2 regions of the Lactobacillus sp. ESL0700 genome follow, and region 2 is predicted to be linked to the other one. Evidence: riboswitches for the same ligand, from Rfam matches in the RefSeq annotation. Region 2 holds a riboswitch; the other holds the start of a gene.
The links. A riboswitch is a leader RNA that binds a small molecule or an ion and turns the genes downstream of it on or off. The one in region 2 is predicted to bind lysine.
Positions count from the first base shown of each region.

Region 1: another riboswitch for lysine. It lies ahead of OZX63_RS00470 (ABC transporter substrate-binding protein/permease); the one in region 2 lies ahead of lysA (diaminopimelate decarboxylase).

Region 1 is NZ_CP113930.1:89,347-96,175, forward strand. Features, by position in the region: gene OZX63_RS00455 (SLAP domain-containing protein) at 1-464, opposite strand, end outside; gene OZX63_RS00460 (SLAP domain-containing protein) at 481-1,431, opposite strand; gene OZX63_RS00465 (amino acid ABC transporter ATP-binding protein) at 1,572-2,321, opposite strand; gene OZX63_RS00470 (ABC transporter substrate-binding protein/permease) at 2,321-3,940, opposite strand; lysine riboswitch at 4,048-4,223, opposite strand; gene OZX63_RS00475 (GNAT family N-acetyltransferase) at 4,379-4,852, shown strand; gene OZX63_RS00480 (ArgE/DapE family deacylase) at 4,912-6,066, opposite strand; gene OZX63_RS00485 (ABC transporter substrate-binding protein/permease) at 6,090-6,829, opposite strand, start outside.
Region 2 is NZ_CP113930.1:1,692,177-1,699,005, reverse strand. Features, by position in the region: gene dapB (4-hydroxy-tetrahydrodipicolinate reductase) at 1-388, opposite strand, end outside; gene dapA (4-hydroxy-tetrahydrodipicolinate synthase) at 381-1,307, opposite strand; gene OZX63_RS08140 (N-acetyldiaminopimelate deacetylase) at 1,325-2,479, opposite strand; gene dapD (2,3,4,5-tetrahydropyridine-2,6-dicarboxylate N-acetyltransferase) at 2,484-3,191, opposite strand; gene lysA (diaminopimelate decarboxylase) at 3,210-4,499, opposite strand; lysine riboswitch at 4,584-4,760, opposite strand; gene OZX63_RS08125 (aspartate kinase) at 4,930-6,297, shown strand; gene dapF (diaminopimelate epimerase) at 6,297-6,829, shown strand, end outside.

The sequences.
Region 1 (6,829 bases), 380 kb from region 2:
TAACTGACAATTGAGTCAGCAGCTAATTCCTTTTTAGTTTTATGACCATTTTTAGTGTAGAGCCTTGATTTATGATTCAGAGTTAGCTTACCTTTTTTAATGTTTTTACCGTTCAGGGTAAGAACATTAGCTGCCTTAATATAGGCGTTCTTGGCAATCTCGTAATATTTTTGGCCCTTAATGGTAATCGTTTTGCCAGTAAAAGAAGTTATTGGCGTAGTATCGTTGCCGTCGATATAGTTATAGCCATTCACGTCAGTATCGGTAAACAGATGCTGGGCGATTTGGTTATAGTAACGGTAGCGTTTGCCGCTCTTTTTATAAATGTAGGGACTACCAATAAAACCCAATTTGTTTTTTTCTGTATGTGCGGCACTAGTGACTTGTGTTGGCACGATCGTAATTATTGGACTAATGCAAAGTAAAGCGGTCAGTACTATGGTTAATTTTTTGATTAATTTCATTATTATGCCTCAAGGATTATCTTTGGATAGAGTTTTTAATTAGTTTTCCTTTGCCGACGATGTAATAAGACTTACCTCTGACTTGAATGGAATCACCGTATGTGTGGTAGGGCGTGTGTGCCTTAATCTGGCCCACTCGTTTACCATGATAATTATAAACGGGAATGGCCTTATCTTGCCATTCGGTTTCTAAACCAGTAACGTTGCGAACAGGAACGTAGAGTTTTTTTCCAATTAAATAAAAGAAGCGGCCTGCTGCAATGTGAATGTTGTTGTCTTCAGCGATTTTGTGAATTTTAACGCGGGAACCGGCTTTTAAAATTAACCCGTTTGTGCGATGCCCCTTTTCATCGTAGAGATATGTGCTGTGCATCACGCGCTTGTAAGATTTAGTAATTTTAATTTGCTTAGTAACCTTTTTAAGAGGAGTAACAGGCAAAAAGTGGTTATCATCAAGCTCATAGTAATTATGGCCATTGATCTTTTTCGTCTGAAGTACATTAGCAATCGAGCCCTTTTTAAGCTGCAAATCGTTAATTTGTCTGCCTTTTTTATCGTAAAGGTAGCTGTCGCGATGCAGCTTAACTTGTTTTGTGCCGGCAATGTTAACAGTAACGCTAACAGACTTGGTTGTCCCATCTGGCAAAGTTACTGTTATGGTGCCTTGACTTAAGCCGTTATATAAAGTGGAGGGCTTTCGAGACCATGATAATTCTGTACCGTTCGGCATTGATTGCCAGTTAGCGATGCTTAATTTGGCATATGTGGTGTCGCCAGTTAAGTTTGTATTTGTAGGAATAGTAACTTCCTGACCTGGCTTTTGCGCCACGGGATTGGCAGCACTGATTTCGTCAGCAATACTTAATTCATCAGCAGCCGTGATTTGTTGAGTAGATTGATAGCCAATGATTATTAAGGCTAGTCCAGCAATAATTTTTGCTGAAAAATGATAATTTCTCTTTTTCATAATTTATCCTCATATTTTAATTTTGATTATAGTTAGCATAATTCTTTGATGAGGCATTGTAAAGAAGCTAAATAGGGCGATAATTATTGCAGTTAAAAAGAACCGACTTGTTAGTAAGTTGGTTCTTTTGATGATTATTTTTAATTATTTTGGAAGTTACGTAAGAACTTCACTGTTTTTTCGTTTTGTGGATGGTTTAGTAATTGGTCAGGGCTGCCTTGCTCGGTAATTACGCCATCACTGATGAAGAAGACTTGATCGGAAACGTCGCGGGCAAATGCCATTTCGTGAGTAACAATAATCATTGTTAATCCGGTAGTGGCTAAGTCCTTCATAACGCTAAGTACTTCGCCGACCATTTCTGGATCAAGGGCACTAGTTGGCTCATCGAATAATAAAATCTCTGGGTCCATTGAAATCGCACGGGCGATTGCGACCCGTTGTTGCTGCCCACCAGATAATTGCTTAGGACGAGCGTTGATGTATTCTGCCATGCCGACTTTTTTAAGGTTGCTGATGGCAACTTTGCGCGCTTCTTCTTTGGAACGCTTCAAGACCAGCTCTTGACCAACCATACAGTTGGCTAGGACGTCTTTGTTTTCAAATAAGTCAAATTGTTGGAAAACCATGCCGACTTTAGCCCGGTAGATATTCCGGTTGTAGCCGGGTGCTAGAACATTTTTGCCGTGGAAGTCAATCTCACCAGCTGAAGGTTCTTCCAGCATGTTGATGCAGCGCAAGGTGGTTGATTTACCACCACCAGAGGGACCAATAATTGTAGCGATTTCACCTTTATTGATATTAAAAGAAATATCCTTTAATACTTGGTGATTACCAAAAGACTTTTGAATGTGCTTTAAACTTAAAATCGTATCGCTTGTTTGCGTCATTATTTGTTAACCTCCGTCTTTTCAGTTGGGCCGACTTGAACTTGATTGGCCATCAAATTATAGTTTTTACTACCTTCCAGGTGCTTTTCAATTAAGTTGAAAATTCTAGTAATTGTAAAGGTCAGAACTAGGTAGATTACAGAAATTGTTAGGTAAGTTGGGAAGAACTTAAACGTTTGACTAGCAATCGTGGTCCCAACGAAGAACAATTCAGAAACAGAAATGATACTTAAAACTGAAGTATCCTTGATGTTAACGATAAATTCGTTAGTGATTGATGGCAGACAGTTTCTAATAGCTTGCGGCAAGATAATGTGCCACATTCTTTGATTATGGGTCATCCCCAGTGCACTTGCAGCTTCAAATTGTCCTTCTGGCGTTGAGATAATCCCGCCGCGGATGATTTCGGCTAAGTATGCACCAGTATTAATGGAAACAATGACTAATGCGGCTGCAGTTCTGTCGATGTTAAGGTGCCAGAATTGCGCGATACCGTAGTAGATTACGGCTGCTTGAACCATCATTGGTGTGCCCCGGAAGATTTCGATATAAACCGATAACAGCCAGTCGATGAACTTCAAGCCCCAACGCTTACCGCGAGTAGTTGGGGTAGGGATTGTCCGAATGATACCAACAACTAAACCGATGAAGAATCCGGCAATGGTACCAACTGATGCTAATAACAGCGTCATCCCGATACCACTAATAATCATGCCGCCGTATTGCTTCCACATGGAAACAAACCAGTTCTCTGGTTTTCCTGTTTTACTCTTAGAATTATCGGTCTTTGGTTGTTGCTTAACAGCAGTGTTCATTAACTTAACTCGTTGAGCATTAGAAATTGTTGCTAAAACTTGGTTAACTTGCTTGAGCAGCTGCTTGTTAGGCTTAGCAATCCCAATTGAAGTAACCGATTCTTCCTTAGTGGCGTGAAAGCCGGCCATTTTGCTGACGGGAATAGCTTTAATATCTGGGTCAACCAACTTAAATGAAGTTGCTTCAGTATCTTCGGCTACGTAACCGTCAATTGTGCCTGAAATTAAACTTTGCCGCATGGCTGCGAAGTCACGCATGGCAGGTTGACGTTTAGCGCCAGTTAATTGCTTAATTAATTGGTAGTGGAAAGTTCCTTGTTGAGCAGTTAATTTAGCGCCCTTAAAGTCAGACAGCTTTTTGGCAGTAGCGTACTTGCTGCCAACCTTAGTGATGACAACGAATGTGCTTCGACGATAAGGATTAGAAAAGTTGATTGCTTTTTCACGTTCGGCAGTTGGGCTCATTCCGGCGATGATTAAATCAGCCTTGCCACTAGTTAAAGCGGGTAATAGCCCATCCCATTCCGTCTTAACTACAACTACCTTGCGGTGCAATTTTTGCCCGATGATTTTAGCGATTTTGACATCGTAACCATTGGCAAAAGTGTGCGAGCCATCAATTGGAACAGCGCCATTAGCGTTGTTAGTTTGAGTCCAGTTGTATGGCTGGTAGTTAGCTTCCATTGCGACTTTTAGAACATCGTTGTCTTTGGCTGCAGCTTGACGATAATTGAAACTAAATCCAATTGTTAAACTGAGCAAGACGGCAATGAATGCAGATAACCATTTGTTTTTTGACTTCATTTTAAAACCTCCAAAAATGTTTCAAATAAAGCCAACACAATAAAAAGCGTAAATAAAAACCTCATCGTCTTTCAAGACAACGAGGTTATAATTGATCATATTTAGACAAATCATATAGCGCTCCCCGGGGAAACCGGGACAGTCCGCAGAATCTGCTTCTGCGTCCCAACAAAAATAATCGGACAAGTATTATCTTCGTTTCGGCGGTAATCCTTACATCAGCCATCTTAGCTCTTTGCCAGCTCCGACTGAATTCGTGGTTATCGCGACCTCTATTGCATTGGAAATTATTTAACTTGACTAAAAGCATAGGCTAAAAAGATTGCTTTGTCAACTATTTATTTATAGATAATGGGAAAAGTTGAATGCGTAAGTACAATTTTGTAATATTTATATATAAACTAAGACGATTAAAGAAAGGACACTGGGCTAGATAATATGACTTATGAAATTATGCAGTTAACGCAAAAAAATGCAGTGGAAATCGCTGATCAATGGCACTATGACGGGCAGTATGCTTTTTATGATATGACTGCTGATCCAGAAGATTATGAGGAATTGGTCACGCCAAAACTGCGGCAAAATAATTATTATCAGGTACTTAATGATAATAAGCTAATTGGCTTTTTTGTGATTGAATCAGCAGATAAAAATCAGGGTGTCTATGAATTAGGGCTGGGAATGAAGCCAAATTTAACTGGACAAGGAAAAGGGCAGGAATTTCTACGACAAATATTAGCTTTTGTAACAAGTAAGTTTGCAATAACAGAGCTTATTTTAGATGTTGCCGAATTTAACGTGCGTGCGCAAAAAGTCTACCAGCACTTAGGCTTTATCCCAGTTAAAAAGCACCAGCAGGAAACAAATAACTCCGTTTATCCTTTTATTGAGATGAGACGGAAGTTTAATTAAGTAGCTATTAAAAAACACCATTCTCCTTAATCGAGAACGGTGCTTTTTTATGTTTAAAATTATTCTGTTAAATATTTTTGGGCAAATTTCAGATAAAACTTGCATGCTGCTAAGTAATCAGGAATGTCAACGTACTCGTCAATTTGGTGGCAGCTGTCATTGCCCGGCCCAATGCTAAACATCGTTGGCGGTGTTGGGCTATTGACAAACTTAGAAGCATCAGTGGTACCTGATTCGGTTACCAAATTAACTGGTCGCTCTAAAACGGCGGCGAGTAATTCCTGAGCCGCTTGCACGTACTCATTGTTTTCATCACCAGAAACGGCTTCGCCTAAATAATCATATTGCAATTCAAAATGGTGCTGCGGCATCTGATTAACTTCATTGATTACATCTTCCAGAATCGTTTGAATGTCTTTGACTGTGTAGAACGGGTTAATGCGAATATTGCCGCGGGCAACAATTTTGTCAGGCATACTGTTAACTTGGTCACCGCCGGAGATCATCGTGATGTTGTGCAGAACAGGACCTAGCTTTTCATGGACTAGTGGCAAGTGCCGTAATTTTTGGTTGGCTAATTGGATAAAATCGGTCATGTTATCAATAGCGTTGAGAACATTTAATTGCGCAGAGTGGGCGACTTTGCCGTAAGAGGTGACGGTGTAATCAATGTCGCCATTATTGGAATAAGAAATATCAAGGTTGGAGTCCTCACCAATGACAATAACGTCTAAATCATCAATAAAACCTTCCTTGGTTAATTCTTCAGCGCCCCATTGTCCAGTTTCTTCGCCGACAGACATTAATAAACGCAATTCCCCTGTTAAAGGCACATTATCTTCAAGTAAGGTGATCAGCGTGCCAATCATCCCCGCTAAGCCGCTTTTCATATCTGTCGTGCCGCGGCCGTACATTTTGGTGTCATGGTCGTACAATTTACCAGAAAACGGATCATCGCGCCAAGCTGCACGATTACCAAGGTTAACCACGTCCATGTGACCGGAAAAGCCGAGCTTAAAATTGCCGTCAGTGGGGCCAATTGAGATAACCGCACTTTCGCGATCACCCTGGTAGGGAACACGTGTAATGCGAACGCGATCACCAAAGGGCGCGAATAACTGTGCAACGTAGTCAACAACCTTTTTTTCGTGGTCGTCAATGGTTTCTATTTGGATTAAATCCTGTAATAACTTAATTTGTCTTTGTCTATCCATAGTAATTCCTATCAATTAAATAATTATTTGTCTTGTGTACCAACTTGAATCTGGTTGGCCATTAAATTGTAATTTTGATTGCCATCGAGGTGTTTTTCAATCAAGTTGAAAATCCGTGTGATAGTAAAGGTTAAAATCAGGTAAATTGCGGAAATTGTCAGGTAGGTTGGGAAGAACTTGAAACTTTGACTGGCAATTGTGGAACCAACGAAGAATAATTCGGAAACAGAAATAATGCTCAAAACTGAAGTATCCTTGATGTTTACAATGAACTCGTTGGTAATTGAAGGGAGGCAATTTCTGATTGCCTGCGGCAGAATAATGTGCCACATTCTTTGGCTGTGAGTCATTCCCAGTGCACTGGCTGCCTCGAATTGACCATCGGGAGTGGAAATAATCCCGCCGCGGATGATTTCGGCCAAATATGCACCGGTATTAATCGAAACAATGATTAAAGCAGCGGCAGTTCTGTCAATGTTAAGATGCCAGAATTGCGCAATCCCATAGTAAATTACGGCCGCCTGAACCATCATTGGCGTGCCCCGAAAGACTTCGATATAAACTGACAGGAGCCAATTAATAAATTTCAAGCCCCAACGCTTGCCGCGAGTAGTGGGCTCAGGAATTGTGCGGATAATTCCGACGACTAAGCCGATTAGAAAACCTGCAACTGTTCCGACAGCAGCTAGTAATAAGGTCATGCCAATCCCGCTCATAATCATGCCGCCGTACTGCTTGAGCATGGAGATGAGCCACGGCTCTG
Region 2 (6,829 bases):
TTAATAAAACAGCTGAAAGGCCAAAGTTGGGTGCAATGATGCCGCCAACTTTGAGTTGTTTAGCCAAGTCTTGCAGTTCGGCAACTTGCTGATCGGTTAATCCCGAAGTTCCGATAACTGGTCGCATTTGGTGTTCAATTGCGAATTTCGTATTAGCATAAACGGCACTAGGAGTAGTGAAATCAAGCCAGATGTCAATTTGTCCAGTAATGTCTGTCAGGTTGGTAAACACCGCGGTATCTGGGTCTAAGTTGTAGTCATTTGGGTTTAGGCTATGCAAGTGTGGCGAAAGAACTGCTGCTAGCTTGTAGTTCGGCATTTTTTGCACTAACTTAACGGCTCTTTGACCCATTGCCCCGTTAAAACCGGCGATTAACACTCTAATCATGATTGACTCCTAACTGCAAATTGATTGGCTGACTTAAGTCACCATTTGCGATTCCAAGAGCATGAGCGAGTTGCCTTTGCTCATCATCATTTAAGTTAACGATGGGCAAGCGGCAACCGCCGGTATGAAATCCTTGGGCATTGAGCGCTGCTTTAACGCCAGATGGCGATGGAAACATGAATAGGGCTGCCATCTTAGGTGTTAACTTGCGTTGCCAAGCTCCAGCTTTGGAAATGTTACCAGCATCAAGTGCCGCGTACATTTGACTCATTTGGTCACCATAAAGGTGAGAAGCAACGGAAATTATCCCTTGAGCACCAACTGCTTTGGCTGCTAGACTTTGCGCGTCTTCGCCACTGAAAACGAGAAAATCATGGGGTGCATGTTCAACCAAGTATTCCAGATCTTCAACGGTTGTGCACTGCTTAACACCGATAATTTGGGGATTTTTAGCTAATTCCAAAATTGTCTCATTGCTCATCGTGACGCCGGTGCGGCCGGGGATGTTATAAATAATGATTGGCAAACTCGAATGTGCTGCAACTGCGGTAAAGTGGGCGATCATCCCGCGTTGGTTGGGCTTGTTGTAATAGGGAACCACCACGAGTTGAGCTGCCAGCCCCTCAATTTGACTGACTTGCTTGCTCAATTCAATTGTTGCTTGCGTGTTGTTCGACCCCGTGCCAGCGATGACCGGTACGCGACCAGCCGTAATTTCGACAAATTTTTGATAAAGTGCCAGCTTTTCTTCATTAGATAGGGTGGCGACTTCGCCAGTGGTGCCACCAACGACAAAGCCTTGACTACCATGAGCTATTAAGTGATTGACTAACTCCTCAAGGCCGTGATAATTGATTGTGCCATCATCGTTAAATGGCGTGACGATGGCTGTTAAAATCTCTGCGTTTTGTAATAACATTGTTAATCCTTTCGATATTAATTGTTCTTCATTCGTTTTTTTAAAAAGCCAATAATTGTTTCAACGCCCACTAAGATTGCTCCTTCGTCAGGGGTAAAGGTGGCGGAATGCAGTGAGCCGTGTTGACCAACACCTAACCAGAACATTGCGCCCGGAATTTGACTGGTCAAATAACCGAAATCTTCGCCGGTCATTGCAGGTTCGGTTTCGACAAAGTTAACTTGAGGTGATTGCTTAAGAAAAGTAATCAGATCCGCAGTTAGTTGTGGATCATTCACAACTGGGAAGTAGCCACCTTGATTGAAGTTAATCTTAATGTTGGCCCCATAACTTGTCGCCACGCCAGCAGCTACTTTGCGCAGGCGCTGCTTAATTAAAGTAATCATGTCCTGAGTTAACCCGCGAATTGTCCCTTCGATGTGCGCCGTGCCAGCAATGGCGTTGCGGACATTGCCCGCCGTCATTTTGCCTAAGGTGATAACGCCGGCTTTCAACGGGTCAATACTACGGGAAATAATTGTTTGCACCTGTGTGATGAACTGCGCAGCGGCAACAATCATGTCGTTAGCGTTTTGCGGGTAGGCGGCATGACCATCTTGCCCGGTAAAGTCGACGTCAACTTCGGTAGTTCCGGCAAATAATGTTCCCTGTCTAGTTCCAATTGTTCCTACGGGTAATTGCGGGGTGTCGTGGAGTGCATAAATTTCGTCTAAGGCGAATTGCCCGGTAAACAGGTGCTGGTCATACGCGATTTTAGCGCCGCTTTCACTTTCTTCGGCCGGTTGAAAGAAGAAAACCAAATTATCTTGTGGCTGATGATTAGCGAAATAGCTTAAAGCGCCAAGGGCAATGGTCATGTGTAAGTCGTGACCGCAAGCGTGCATGATGCCGGGATGTTGGGACTGATAAGGCAAGTCGTTTTGTTCAGTAACAGGCAGGCCGTCAATGTCTGCGCGGTAACCGATTGTTTTTTGGGCGTTTTTTCCTTTAACCAAAACCATGATTGCAGTTGGCAATTGCGGGAAAGTTTTAATTGTTAAAAACTGCTGCGGTAATTCACCAATTAATTGTAGTAATAATTTTTGGGTTGCCGTTTCTTTTAGCGCCAATTCGGGAATTTGGTGTAATTGACGTCTAATTTTAATTAAATTTTGTTCATTAAATTGGGTCATGCAGTCACAGCTTTCGCAAGCTAGTTTCCAGACCAGTTTTACTCTTAGTCTGGTCGTCAACTTGCTTAATTACTTTGGCTGGGATGCCGATAACGACGGTATTAGGAGCAACATCCTTGGTCACCACAGCCCCAGCACCAATTACGGCCCCAGTGCCAATTTGGATGCCTTCAAGTATCGTGGCCCCAGCGCCAACTAGAACATTGTCGCCAATTCTGACGGGCTCGGCCGATGCTGGTTCAATTACGCCAGCAACAACTGCGTTAGCGCCGACGTGGACATTTTGCCCAATAATTGCCCGACCGCCAATCACCGTTCCCATATCAATCATCGTGTTAGCTCCGATTTCTGCTCCGATATTAATCACCGCCCCCATCATAATTACGGCTTGCTTGCCGATTTTGACGTGGTCGCGAATAATCGCACCGGGTTCAATGCGGGCGTTAATCTTGGTGTAGTCGAGTAGCGGCACGGCGGAGTTACGAGCATCGTTTTCAAGGCGATAGTGAGCAATTTGCGCTTTATTTTTAGTTAAAAATGGTTCAATCTCGGCCCAGTCACCAAATAGAATGCCAATTTTGTCGTCTAAAAAGGCCTGAATGCTTTCGGGAACAGCTAGGTTAGTTAAATTTCCCTGGACGTAAACCTTAACCGGGGTCTTTTTGGGTGAATTGCTAATCAAATCAATAATTTCTTGTGCAGTTTGCTTCATTGTTTTTCCTCATGTTACTTAAAGATAATTTAGGTCTAGGCTGGTTAAATCCGCAATTGACTCGCGTTTGACGACGAGTTTGGCATGGCCGTTTTCCGCAAAGACAACGGCTGGACGACCTACACGATTGTAGTTAGAAGCCATCGAGTAGCCGTAAGCCCCTGTTGCAAGCACTGCCAAAATGTCGCCAGGTGCACTTTCAGGTAGCGGCTGATCTTTGACCAAAATGTCGCCGGACTCACAATAGCGCCCAGCGATTGTCACGGTTTCTGTTGGCGCTGCCTCTGGTCTAGCAGCTAAGACTGCCTGATATTCGGCTTGGTAAAGGGCGGGACGAATGTTGTCGCCCATGCCACCGTCAACGCTAAGATAAGTGCGAATACCGGGAATAGTTTTGCGCGCACCGATTGTATAGAGGCTGTAGCCAGCCTCACCAACAATCGAGCGCCCGGGCTCTAGCCAAACCTCGGGCAGAGCCAAGTTAGTTTGGGCGATTTCTTTTTTCAGCGTTTGGATCATGTCGTGAACAAACTCTTGCGGGGTTAATGGGTGGTCGGCGTTGGTGTATTTGATGCCAAAACCGCCGCCAAAATTTAAAACCTGTGGCTGATAATGGAATTTTTCCTGCCAAGTGGCTGCTAGCTGAACCATTCTTTGTACTAGAGCCGTAAAGCCCGCAACTGCCATGATTTGGGAGCCGATATGAGCGTGATAGCCGCGCAAGTTGAGTTTAGGATTTTGTAATACCTGTTTTAGCGCCTGTTCTGCCTGACCTGATTGAACGTCAAAGCCGAATTTGCTGTCGACCTGACCGGTTTGAATGTAGCGGTGAGTATGCGCCGAAATGCCGGGCGCAATGCGCAACATGATGTTAACCGGCTGCTTTTGCTGGGGCAGCAACTTGTTTAACAATTCTAATTCGTAAAAGTTATCAACGATGATTGTGCCAACATGATTGTCGAGGGCTAACTGCAGTTCCGCAAGGGACTTGTTGTTGCCGTGAAAGCTAACGTGTTCCATCGGGAATCCAGCCTGAACGGCAGTCATTAATTCGCCCGCTGAAACAACGTCCAAATGTCCGTTTTCTTGTGCGATAACTTGGTCAATTGCCCTGATGGCAAAGGCTTTGCTGGCATAACTGATGGCGTATTTGACGCCGGTTTTGTCAAAAGCCTTGTGAAATTGTCGTAATTGCTGCCTAATCATGCTGACATCGTAGACATAAAGTGGCGTACCGAAGTCCTTAGCGAGCTCAAGTGCATCGCAGTTGCCAATTGATAAGTGTCCTTGTGAGTTAACGTTAACCAAGTTGATTCCTCCCAAATTAGCTAACAAAAAAGGTTCTTTTGTTTGCGCTGAAACAAAAGAACCTGAATTAATATCTGGTATCAAATTGTCGGAAGCGCTCCGTAGATTTTCTACGACAGTCCATGATTTGTTCAATCATGGCCCAGCTATTAATTCTTGCTTAGGAATTAATGCTTCGGCAGTTTCCCCTTTCAATTAGCTTCATAGTTTTAGCAAAACTCAGCTAATTTACTAATGGTCACCGCGACCTCTTCGATTGCTTAAATATTATATTATTTTTAGAAACCTGTCAATAATTTTAATTAAAAAATCAAACCAGTTTATAATCCCAAAAATATTTTTCTTGCAGATTAAAAAATAAATGCTAGAATTGCAACTAATCTTTCAAAAATTTACCAGTAGTTTTTATAAAAAAGGATTAGACCAAAAAATGAAAGTAGTTAAGTTTGGCGGCAGTTCATTAGCAGATGGCCCACATTTTGAGAAAATTATTAAGATTATTACCGCGGATCCAGAGCGCAAAGTTATTGTGACTTCGGCGCCTGGTAAACGGGATGAAAATGATTATAAAATAACAGATTTACTAATAGAATACGCGCATAGAACGCTGGCTCATCAAGACTTGTCTGCTATTCAGGAACAAATTTGGCAACGTTATGCCGCAATTGGTAATCATTTTTCCGTACCAAGTGAAAAAATGACAAGGTTGAAGCAAATCTTATTGGACTTACCAAAAAAAGAATACCAAACTGATGATTATTTATTGGCAACTTTTAAAGCACATGGCGAGATTTTAAATGCACACTTATTAACGCTAATATTACAAAAATTAAACTTAAATGCACATTTCGCTGGTAGTGGAGAATTAGGAATTGAAGTGACAGATAATCCCCAGGCGGCCATGATTTTACCGGACACTTATGACAATTTAGCGCAATATCATTTGCCAGCTGGTTACCTAATTGTGCCGGGCTTTTATGGCTTAACCAAGCAAAAGCAAATTGCCACGTTTTCTCGTGGCGGCTCGGATATTACTGGTGCTGCTTTAGCCCGCGGTTTTCATGCGGATGTGTACGAAAACTTTACTGACGTTGACGCGATTTATGCGGCTAATCCGGCAATCGTTGCCCATCCAAGAGCAATTAGCAAAATGACTTATCGTGAAATGCGAGAACTGTCGTACGCAGGCTTTTCTGTTTTTCATGATGAAGCGATTTTGCCGGCAATTGCGGCTAACATTCCGATTAATGTTAAAAATACTAATCATCCTCGTCTTAAGGGAACGATGATTGTTCCGGCAAAGGACTTTCAACCAGCCAACGTAATCACAGGGGTGGCAACTGCAACGCACTTTTCGGCACTTTACTTGCACCGATATTTGTTAAATAAAGAGGTGGGGTTTACCCTGAAGTTGCTGCAAATTTTTTATAAATATCACATTTCATACGAGCATATGCCGTCAGGAATTGATGACCTGACCGTGATTTTTGATAACCGCCAGTTTACTGCCGGCGTTCGCGAAAAGATGTGTCAGGAGATTCGGACGGAATTGCAACCGGATAGCTTGGAGTGGATTGATGATTATGCCATTATCATGGTGGTTGGCGAGGGAATGCGAAATAAAGTTGGCGTGATGGCCAAAATTATTGAGCCACTCGCAGCCCAAAATATTGGTGTTCACATGATCAACCAAGGGGCATCGCGAATTTCAATTATGCTGGGAACTAAACGCAAGGATGCTCCGGCAGCTGTTAGACAAATTTACAACAATTTTTTCACACAGAAAGTAGCAGAATGATGATTAATATAGAAAAAGTTCATGGGTCACAAAACAGCTTCTTTTTGCTAGACCAAACAAAACTCGCGCAGCCACTAACAACGCCTGAATTAGAGCACCTGGCTGTTAAAATAACGGATGCCAAAGCAGGATTGCTTGGCGGCAGCGACGGTTTATTAGTTGTCGAACCGGCAACTAACCAGACAGCTGTCGCCCAAATGCGTATTTTTAACAAGGATGGATCACAAGCATTAATGTGTGGCAACGGTTTGCGCACGGTTGCCAGATATTTAGCTGGTAAACTGCACAAGCGTAAGTTTTTGGTGCAGACAGCTGCTGCGAATTTGCATGTGCAGCAATATCCCGACTTAGCCCCTAATGTGCCAGCATTTAGCGTTGAAATTGCGCCAGTGTCGTTTGCGGCCAGTGATGTTGGTTGGCATAATTTGTCCTTAACCAAAATTATTAACCAACCGATTCCGGCGCTGGCTGCTAAGCTGAAGTTCACGGCGCTGGCAGTTCCTAATCCGCACTTAATCAGTTTTGTCGATGA